Collimonas fungivorans: one gene and its partners. The protein of the gene in region 1 binds, or shares a complex with, the protein of each later gene. Links are inferred from orthologs where the notes say so. Each region holds a gene or a part of one and is shown in the gene's direction. Other genes may lie near its edges.

Region 1 (3,303 bases):
AGGTGCTGGAATCGCCCTGGGTAATCGGCGTCACCGGTTTGCTGGCGGCCATCGAATTCCTGGTGGACAAGATTCCCGGCCTCGATTCGGTCTGGGATGCAGTCCATACCTTTATCCGGATTCCGGCCGGCGCCATCTTGGCGGTGGCCGCCATGGGCCACATGGATCCTGCATGGACCACGATCGCGGCGCTGATCGGCGGCACGTTTGCGCTGGGTGCCCATGCCACCAAGGCAGGCAGCCGGGCCATGATCAACACCACGCCAGAACCGCTGAGCAACTGGACCGCCTCGTTCTCGGAAGACGCGACCGTGCTGGGCGGCCTGTGGGCGGCTTTTTTCCATCCTTGGCTGCTGTTTGCCTTCCTGTTCCTGTTTTTCCTGTTTGCGATCTGGCTGCTGCCTAAACTGTGGCGTGGCCTGCGCTGGGTTTTCCAAAGGCTTGCTACATGATCTTTTTGCAGTCTCTACGCATGACCCGCCGCGACTGGCGCGCGGGCGAATTACGTTTCTTGCTGATAGCACTGATCGTGGCCGTCGCCTCCTTGTCGGCGGTCGGTTTTTTTGTAGACAGGATGCGCGCCGGCCTGAGCCGCGATGCGCACCAGCTGCTGGGCGCCGACCTGCTGATTTCCGGCGACCAGCGCATCAGCCCCGGCTGGCGCAGCGAGGCGCAGCGGCGCCAGCTGACCCTGGCCGACACGGTGGTATTCCCCAGCATGGCCATTGCCGGCGAAGGCGACAGCGCCAGGTCGCAGCTGGCTTCGCTGAAAGCCGTCAGCGCCGGTTATCCGCTGCGCGGCAGCCTGGTGGTCGCGGACAAGCTGGGCGGGGCCGATGTAACTACCCGGCAGATTCCCGCCGAAGGTACGGTATGGCTGGACGCCAACATGCTGACGGCGCTCAACCTGGCCGTGGGCGATCCGCTCAAGCTGGGCGACCGTACTTTCACGATAGCGAAAGTCCTGGTGATCGAGCCTGACCGCGGCAGCGGTTTCATCAACTTCGCGCCGCGCGTGATGCTGTCCATGGCCGACCTGGCTTCCACCAACCTGGTGCAGGACGGCTCGCGCGTGACCTATCGTTTGCTGCTGGCCGGCGGACCGCAGCAAGTGCAGGATTTCCAGCAATGGGTGGAAAGCGACATCAGCCGCGAAAACCTCAAGGGCGTGCGCATCGAGGGCCTGGAAAACGGCCGTCCCGAAATGCGCGCCACGCTCGATCGCGGCCAGCAGTTCCTGTCGCTGGTCGGCCTGTTGTCGGCTTTGCTGGCCGCGGTGGCGGTGGCAATGGCGGCGCGCCGCTTCATGCTGCGCCACCTGGATGCCTGCGCCATGCTGCGCTGCCTCGGTTTGACGCAGAACCAGGTAACGCAACTGTATTTGCTGGAATTCCTGCTGGTCGGACTGGCCGGCAGCCTGATCGGCGTCGTATTGGGTTTCGGCGCGCATTTCATGCTGCTGGATTTGCTGGGCAAGTTTGTCGCCAGCGACTTGCCGCCCGCCAGCGTGATGCCGGCAGTGCAGGGTTTGGTCACCGGCTTGCTGCTGCTGGTCGGTTTTGCCCTGCCGCCGGTCCTGCAGCTGCGCAACGTGCCGCATAACCGCGTGATCCGGCGCGAACAGGATGCGCCGCAAGCGCTGGTGCTGGCGACCTACCTGCTCGGGACGCTGACATTTATCGGCCTGCTGCTGTGGCAGGCGGGCGATATCAAACTGGGCCTGCTGACGGCGCTCGGGTTCCTGGGCGGTTTCGGCTTGTTCGCCTTGCTCGGCTGGCTGGCGTTGAAGGGATCGCGCCATGTGCGCGGCCTGTCGCGCCATCCGAGCTGGCGTTTTGCGCTGACCGCGCTGCAACGGCGGCCGGTGGCCACCATCGTCCAGATCGTCGCTTTGTCGCTGGGCCTGATGGCCTTGCTGCTGCTGACGGTGATCCGCGGCGACCTGATCGGCGCCTGGCGCCAGGCTACGCCGGTCGACGCGCCTAATCGCTTTGTGATCAATATCCAGGACGACCAGCGCGCCGACATCACGCAACGCCTGCAGGCGGCCGGCATCGCCCAGCCGCAGCTGTTCCCGATGATCCGCGGCCGCCTGACCCAGGTCAACGACAAGCCGATCACCGCCGACACCTATGCCGACGACCGCGCCAAGCGGCTGGTCGACCGCGAATTCAACCTGTCCACCATGAACCAGGTGCCGGCGCAGAATACGGTGACCGCCGGCCGCTGGTTTGATGACAGCCGGGCCGAAGCCTCGGTCGAAGAAGGCCTGGCCAAGACCCTGAACCTGAAGCTGGGCGACAAGCTGCAATTCGACATCGCCGGCCAACTGGTGACGGCGCCGGTTACCAGCCTGCGCAAGCTGGAGTGGGGCTCGATGCGCGTGAATTTCTTCGTCATCCTTAATCCCAAACTGATGACCGAGATGCCGCAAACCTGGATCACCGCCTTCAATTTGCCGGATGCGCAAATCAATTTCGGCAACCAGCTGACGCGTGATTTTCCCAACCTGACGGTGGTCGATATCGGCAGCGTCATCAAGCAGATCCAGGGCGTGATCGACCAGGTGGTGGCGGCGGTCGAATTCCTTTTCCTGTTTACCCTGTTGTCCGGCGCGCTGGTGCTGTATGCGGCCCTGGTCGGCTCGCAGGACGAGCGTACCCGCGAAGCCGGCCTGCTACGCGCGCTGGGCGCCACCCGCAAGCAGTTGTCGCAATCGCAATGGATAGAATTCGCCTTGATCGGCAGCCTGGCCGGTTTCCTGGCGGCCAGCGGTGCGGCGGCAACCGGCTGGGCCCTGGCGCACTACGTTTTCAGCTTTACCTGGACCTTCAGCCCACTGGTGTGGCTAGCGGGGATGGCGATCGGCGCCGCCTGCACGTTTGCCGGCGGCTGGGTCGGCCTGCGCCATGTATTGAACCAGCCGCCGCTGCAAACCCTGCGCGAAGCCTGAACCTGATTATGTCAATTCGGGGATAATGGCGGCTTACTCTACCATTTCCCCTTATGACTACAGAACACACCAATGCCGCCAGTGAGCCGGCGCAACAGCAGGCCAGCCTCTACGACATGATAGGCGGCGCCGGCAAGCTGCGCGAACTGGTCGACCGCTTCTACGACCTGATGGACCTGGAGCCGCAATTTTCCGTGATCCGGGCCCTGCATCCGACCACGCTCGACGGTTCGCGCGACAAGTTCTACTGGTTCCTGAGCGGCTGGAGCGGCGGTCCCGATTTGTACATGGAACGTTTCGGCCATCCGCGCCTGCGCGCCCGTCATTTGCCGTATGCGATCGCGACGCCG
Region 2 (3,141 bases), 520 kb from region 1 along the record:
TCTTATGCGCTGCCGCTTCACTGGCTTATTCATTTGTTCAACAAAGCCGCGAAAGCGATCACCAGGGCCAGCGCGCCGAGACCCAGCGCCAATCCGCACAACAGGCTGGCGCGCCGCAATCTTGCATCGGCTTGCTGGGCCGCCTGCCGCATCTCCTGTTCGAGCAAAGGCAGCGCCGCCTTGAGCTGCTCGGCGAGCGCCTTGATGTCGCCGAGATTCTGCAGCGACGCCGCCTGCAGCTCGCTCACCTGCTGCTGCAAGATCTGCAGCTGGCTCTCTTCCGTATTGCCTTTGCGCCGGGTGAACACCGGCGCCGCAACGGAAATGATATCGCTGATATACGGCAGCACTGCTTTTGTTACTGACAACCATGTCGACATGCACTACCCTCCGGATTCTTTTCTCGACTATTGAAATATCTGTGCATCCGCAGCCGTGGCATCGCCCGGGCGCAACAGGCGGCCGGCGGCGATCGTAATGGTCTGGCGGCACTGCATGGCGATCGAGGTATCGTGTGTCACCAGCACCAGGGTCGAGCCGCGCTCCTGGTTGAGGTCGAACATCAGCTGGATAACCGCATCGCCGGTAGCCGCATCGAGGCTGCCGGTAGGCTCGTCGGCGAACAATAGCGGCGGTTCGGTCACGAAAGCGCGCGCCAAGGCTACCCGCTGCTGCTCGCCGCCGGACAGGTATTTCGGATAATGCTGCAAACGCGTCGCCAGGCCGACCCGCTCCAGCTTGGCTTGCGCCTTCTCTTTCGCGTCTTTGTCGCCGCGCAGCTCGAGCGGCAGCATGACGTTTTCCAGTGCGCTCAAATGGCTCAGCAATTGGAAAGACTGGAATACGAAACCGAGCTTTTCCTTGCGCAAGCCGGCCCGGCCGTCTTCATCCAGGGCAAAGATATCGCTGCCGTCAATATGCACGGTGCCTGAAGACGGCGTGTCGAGGCCGGCCAGCAAGCCGAGCAAGGTCGACTTGCCGGAACCGGAAGCGCCGACAATCGCCAGCGTAGTGCCGCCCTGGACGTTAAAATTGATATCATCAAGAATTACCAGCTCGCCGCTGGCGTCGGCAACGCGCTTGGTCAAGCGCTGGACGTCTATGGCCGGGGCCGTTGCAGGATTAACAGAAGAGGACTGATGCATGCAGATTATCGACTCCGGGTTGGGGAATGGTTTTCAGAACGTGACCGAGGGCTGGCGCCGTAAAATCGCCCGCCTCTTGCGGCAGGCCATCCTGCTGCTTGGCCTGCTCGGCCTAGTATGGACGAACAATGCCTATTCTGCATCAAAATCGATACTGGTGTTAGGCGACAGCCTTTCCGCGGAATACGGGCTGGCGCGCGGCAGCGGCTGGGTTTCCTTGCTGCAGCAGCGCCTGAAGGCGGAAAACCTTGGCGGCAACGTCGTCAACGCCAGCATCAGCGGCGAAACCAGCAGCGGCGGCAAAACGCGCCTGCCGGCCTTGCTGCAGCAGCGGCCGGATATCGTCATCATCGAACTGGGCGCCAACGATGCCTTGCGCGGCCTGCAATTGAACGCCACCGAAAGCAACCTGCGGGCAATGATCAGCGCCGCCCAGCAAGCGAAAGCAAAGGTCCTGCTGGTGGGCATGCGGATCCCGCCCAACTATGGCCGCGATTACACCGAAAAATTCTTTGCCCTGTATGCGACGCTGGCCAAGCAGGCCAAGGTGCCGCTGGTTCCCTTCCTGCTGGAGGGCGTCGCCGACAAGCCGGAAATGTTCCAGGCGGACCGCATGCATCCAGTGGCGCAGGCGCATCCGATCATGCTGAACAATGTCTGGCCGGGATTGAAACCGCTGTTGGCCAAATAGCTTTTCCGGAAAAGCCGCCGCTTCACGCGGGATTTTTCCTACATATTTACGGGATGTCTTTTCTTAGAATGCGCTTGTCGCGATCCGGCCCGAACGCCGGCGCCAACTACTCTTTAGAGGCAGCCATGAAAAGACATCTTAAATCCGCACTGACCGGCGCCCTGCTGGCAAGCGCGGCAGCATCGGCATTTTCGTCGGAAACCACCGTGCACTGGTCTTACCAGGGAAAAACCGACCCTACCCATTGGGCCGAGGGCATGCCGGAAAATGCAGCTTGCCGCTCGGGCCGGCAGCAATCGCCGATCGCCCTGTCCGAAACCAGCGCCAAGCGCGTCGCCAGCAAGGACTTCACTATCGACTACGAGCCGGGAAGCGTGGCCCTGCTCAACAACGGCCATACCATCCAAGCCAACGTTGACGACGCCAACGATACCGTCAATTACAAAGGCGAGGCATACAAGCTCGACCAGTTTCATTTCCATACTCCCAGCGAACATACCCTCGATGGCAAGTCTTATCCGATGGAGCTGCATCTGGTGAACAAGGGCAGCAACGGAAAAATCACCGTGGTCGGCATTTTCATCAAGGAAGGCAAGGAAAATCCGGCACTGCAACCGGTTTTTGCCGACTTGCCTGCCACGCAGACTTCAAGCGGACGGCACGCGCAGGTCGACATCGCCGCGCTGCTTCCGAGCGACAAAAAAGCCCTGGTCTATTCCGGCTCCCTGACCACGCCGCCCTGTTCCGAGCTGGTCAACTGGATCGTGCTGGAACAGCCGGTTGAAATGTCCCGGCAACAAATCTCGGCATTCAAGGCGATCTTCCGCGACAATCACCGCCCCTTGCAGAAACTGAATCATCGCGAAGTCGGCGAGGAGTAGAAAAAAAGCCCACCCGGCTTGCGCTGGATGGGCTTTTTTTGAATCGACTAGCCTGGATCAGTTCTGCTTGCCGCCGTCGTCAACCGGCGCAGTCGTCACCGGCTTCAGGATCTTGACCTTGGCTTTCTCTTTCAGCACATCCACATAAGCCAGCATTTCCTGCTGTGCCAGGACACCGGTGATCTGCTGCTGTTCGGCAGTGCGCCGCGCCTGGTCCTGCGCCGCCGGCTGGCCGACCTTGGCGATCCGGTACAGGCCGTAGCCCTGCTGCGGCAACACCACGCCGACATAAGCAGGCAGCTTGTTGACATTGGCCTTCATCACCGCCTCGAACCCGGCAGGATTGATGCCCTGGTTCTTGACCCGCGACACGGTCTGGCTTGCGCCGAAACCGCTGGCGCTGTCTTGCGCGCGCAATGCCGCC
Region 3 (3,076 bases), 520 kb from region 1 along the record:
TCGTAGTCGATAGTGAAGTCCTTGCTGGCGACGCGCTTGGCGCTGGTTTCGGACAGGGCGATCGGCGATTGCTGCCGGCCCGAGCGGCAAGCTGCATTTTCCGGCATGCCCTCGGCCCAATGGGTAGGGTCGGTTTTTCCCTGGTAAGACCAGTGCACGGTGGTTTCCGACGAAAATGCCGATGCTGCCGCGCTTGCCAGCAGGGCGCCGGTCAGTGCGGATTTAAGATGTCTTTTCATGGCTGCCTCTAAAGAGTAGTTGGCGCCGGCGTTCGGGCCGGATCGCGACAAGCGCATTCTAAGAAAAGACATCCCGTAAATATGTAGGAAAAATCCCGCGTGAAGCGGCGGCTTTTCCGGAAAAGCTATTTGGCCAACAGCGGTTTCAATCCCGGCCAGACATTGTTCAGCATGATCGGATGCGCCTGCGCCACTGGATGCATGCGGTCCGCCTGGAACATTTCCGGCTTGTCGGCGACGCCCTCCAGCAGGAAGGGAACCAGCGGCACCTTGGCCTGCTTGGCCAGCGTCGCATACAGGGCAAAGAATTTTTCGGTGTAATCGCGGCCATAGTTGGGCGGGATCCGCATGCCCACCAGCAGGACCTTTGCTTTCGCTTGCTGGGCGGCGCTGATCATTGCCCGCAGGTTGCTTTCGGTGGCGTTCAATTGCAGGCCGCGCAAGGCATCGTTGGCGCCCAGTTCGATGATGACGATATCCGGCCGCTGCTGCAGCAAGGCCGGCAGGCGCGTTTTGCCGCCGCTGCTGGTTTCGCCGCTGATGCTGGCGTTGACGACGTTGCCGCCAAGGTTTTCCGCCTTCAGGCGCTGCTGCAGCAAGGAAACCCAGCCGCTGCCGCGCGCCAGCCCGTATTCCGCGGAAAGGCTGTCGCCTAACACCAGTATCGATTTTGATGCAGAATAGGCATTGTTCGTCCATACTAGGCCGAGCAGGCCAAGCAGCAGGATGGCCTGCCGCAAGAGGCGGGCGATTTTACGGCGCCAGCCCTCGGTCACGTTCTGAAAACCATTCCCCAACCCGGAGTCGATAATCTGCATGCATCAGTCCTCTTCTGTTAATCCTGCAACGGCCCCGGCCATAGACGTCCAGCGCTTGACCAAGCGCGTTGCCGACGCCAGCGGCGAGCTGGTAATTCTTGATGATATCAATTTTAACGTCCAGGGCGGCACTACGCTGGCGATTGTCGGCGCTTCCGGTTCCGGCAAGTCGACCTTGCTCGGCTTGCTGGCCGGCCTCGACACGCCGTCTTCAGGCACCGTGCATATTGACGGCAGCGATATCTTTGCCCTGGATGAAGACGGCCGGGCCGGCTTGCGCAAGGAAAAGCTCGGTTTCGTATTCCAGTCTTTCCAATTGCTGAGCCATTTGAGCGCACTGGAAAACGTCATGCTGCCGCTCGAGCTGCGCGGCGACAAAGACGCGAAAGAGAAGGCGCAAGCCAAGCTGGAGCGGGTCGGCCTGGCGACGCGTTTGCAGCATTATCCGAAATACCTGTCCGGCGGCGAGCAGCAGCGGGTAGCCTTGGCGCGCGCTTTCGTGACCGAACCGCCGCTATTGTTCGCCGACGAGCCTACCGGCAGCCTCGATGCGGCTACCGGCGATGCGGTTATCCAGCTGATGTTCGACCTCAACCAGGAGCGCGGCTCGACCCTGGTGCTGGTGACACACGATACCTCGATCGCCATGCAGTGCCGCCAGACCATTACGATCGCCGCCGGCCGCCTGTTGCGCCCGGGCGATGCCACGGCTGCGGATGCACAGATATTTCAATAGTCGAGAAAAGAATCCGGAGGGTAGTGCATGTCGACATGGTTGTCAGTAACAAAAGCAGTGCTGCCGTATATCAGCGATATCATTTCCGTTGCGGCGCCGGTGTTCACCCGGCGCAAAGGCAATACGGAAGAGAGCCAGCTGCAGATCTTGCAGCAGCAGGTGAGCGAGCTGCAGGCGGCGTCGCTGCAGAATCTCGGCGACATCAAGGCGCTCGCCGAGCAGCTCAAGGCGGCGCTGCCTTTGCTCGAACAGGAGATGCGGCAGGCGGCCCAGCAAGCCGATGCAAGATTGCGGCGCGCCAGCCTGTTGTGCGGATTGGCGCTGGGTCTCGGCGCGCTGGCCCTGGTGATCGCTTTCGCGGCTTTGTTGAACAAATGAATAAGCCAGTGAAGCGGCAGCGCATAAGATAGGACGAAAGAATAATATGGATCGCTTGCAGTCAATGCGGGTATTTGCGAAGGTAGTGGAGCAGGGCAGTTTTGTCGCCGCGGCCCAGGTGCTGGACATGTCGAATGCGGTGGTCACGCGGCTGGTGGCCGACCTGGAAAACCATCTTGGGATCCGCCTGCTGCATCGTTCGACGCGCCGCATGGCGTTGACCGAGCCGGGCCAGGCCTACCTCGAGCGGGTGCGCCAGATTCTGGATGAAATCGATGAGGCGGAAGCCGCGGCTTCTGTACTGTCGACCAAACCTGCGGGCACCTTGCACATCTATTCGCAGATCGGTTTCGGCCAGACCCAGCTGGCGCGCCTGCTGCCGCTATATTCGAAACAGTATCCCGATGTGCGGCTGGACGTGACCCTGTCGGACCGCACTGTCGACCTGATTGAAGAAGGTTTCGACCTCGGCATTTTTTCAGTCAACCAGAAATTCGACGCCAGCATGGTGGCGCGCCAGCTGGGCATCGCGGAAGTTTTGCTGTGCGCCTCGCCGGCCTATATCGCCGAGCATGGCGTGCCGCGCACGCCCGAGGAGCTGGCCCAGCATTCCTGCCTGAATTTTTCGATGGAGCATTTGCGCCACCACTGGACTTTCCAGTCGGCCGAGGGCGCCTCGATCATTCCGATCACCAGCAAAGTGATGTCGAACAATACCGATTTGCTGCGCCAATGCTTGCTGGCGGGGATGGGCATCGCCATGCGCACCTCGTATACACTGGGCGACGACATGGTCGCGGGGCGTGTAGTGCGGGTGCTGCCCGACCACCAGATCAACAAGGTGGCGGTGCGCCTGGTCTATCCGAGCCGGCGCCTGCTGTCGGCCAAGGTGCGCAGTTTTGTCG

What was found.
Region 2: the proteins of CFter6_RS16770 (region 1) and CFter6_RS14365 are in contact, whole or in part, in a cryo-EM structure (PDB 9GE8), measured with the Escherichia coli proteins. The link is inferred for Collimonas fungivorans from one-to-one orthologs.
Region 3: the proteins of CFter6_RS16770 (region 1) and CFter6_RS14360 are in contact, whole or in part, in a cryo-EM structure (PDB 9GE8), measured with the Escherichia coli proteins. The link is inferred for Collimonas fungivorans from one-to-one orthologs.

What each region holds. Positions count from the first base shown.
Region 1 is NZ_CP013232.1:3,892,185-3,895,487, reverse strand. What follows is about bases 52-3,202. They hold CFter6_RS16770 (ABC transporter permease), read left to right. Parts: upstream 52-451; coding sequence 452-2,953; downstream 2,954-3,202. Other genes in these bases: CFter6_RS16765 (group II truncated hemoglobin), read left to right, coding at 3,070-3,202; CFter6_RS16775 (DUF4126 domain-containing protein), read left to right, coding at 52-452. In the rest of the region: more of CFter6_RS16775, read left to right, coding at 1-51; more of CFter6_RS16765, read left to right, coding at 3,203-3,303.
Region 2 is NZ_CP013232.1:3,369,560-3,372,700, forward strand. Bases 1-2,989 are described here. They hold CFter6_RS14365 (arylesterase), read left to right. Parts: upstream 1-1,143; coding sequence 1,144-1,836; downstream 1,837-2,989. Other genes in these bases: CFter6_RS14355 (hypothetical protein), read right to left, coding at 30-380; CFter6_RS14360 (ABC transporter ATP-binding protein), read right to left, coding at 408-1,145; CFter6_RS14370 (carbonic anhydrase), read left to right, coding at 1,962-2,717; CFter6_RS14375 (SurA N-terminal domain-containing protein), read right to left, coding at 2,775-2,989. Also shown: more of CFter6_RS14375, read right to left, coding at 2,990-3,141. UniProt on the Escherichia coli protein: TesA is a multifunctional esterase that can act as a thioesterase, lysophospholipase and protease.
Region 3 is NZ_CP013232.1:3,368,684-3,371,759, reverse strand. The notes cover bases 1-2,924. They hold CFter6_RS14360 (ABC transporter ATP-binding protein), read left to right. Parts: upstream 1-1,055; coding sequence 1,056-1,793; downstream 1,794-2,924. Other genes in these bases: CFter6_RS14350 (LysR family transcriptional regulator), read left to right, coding at 2,218-2,924; CFter6_RS14355 (hypothetical protein), read left to right, coding at 1,821-2,171; CFter6_RS14365 (arylesterase), read right to left, coding at 365-1,057; CFter6_RS14370 (carbonic anhydrase), read right to left, coding at 1-239. In the rest of the region: more of CFter6_RS14350, read left to right, coding at 2,925-3,076.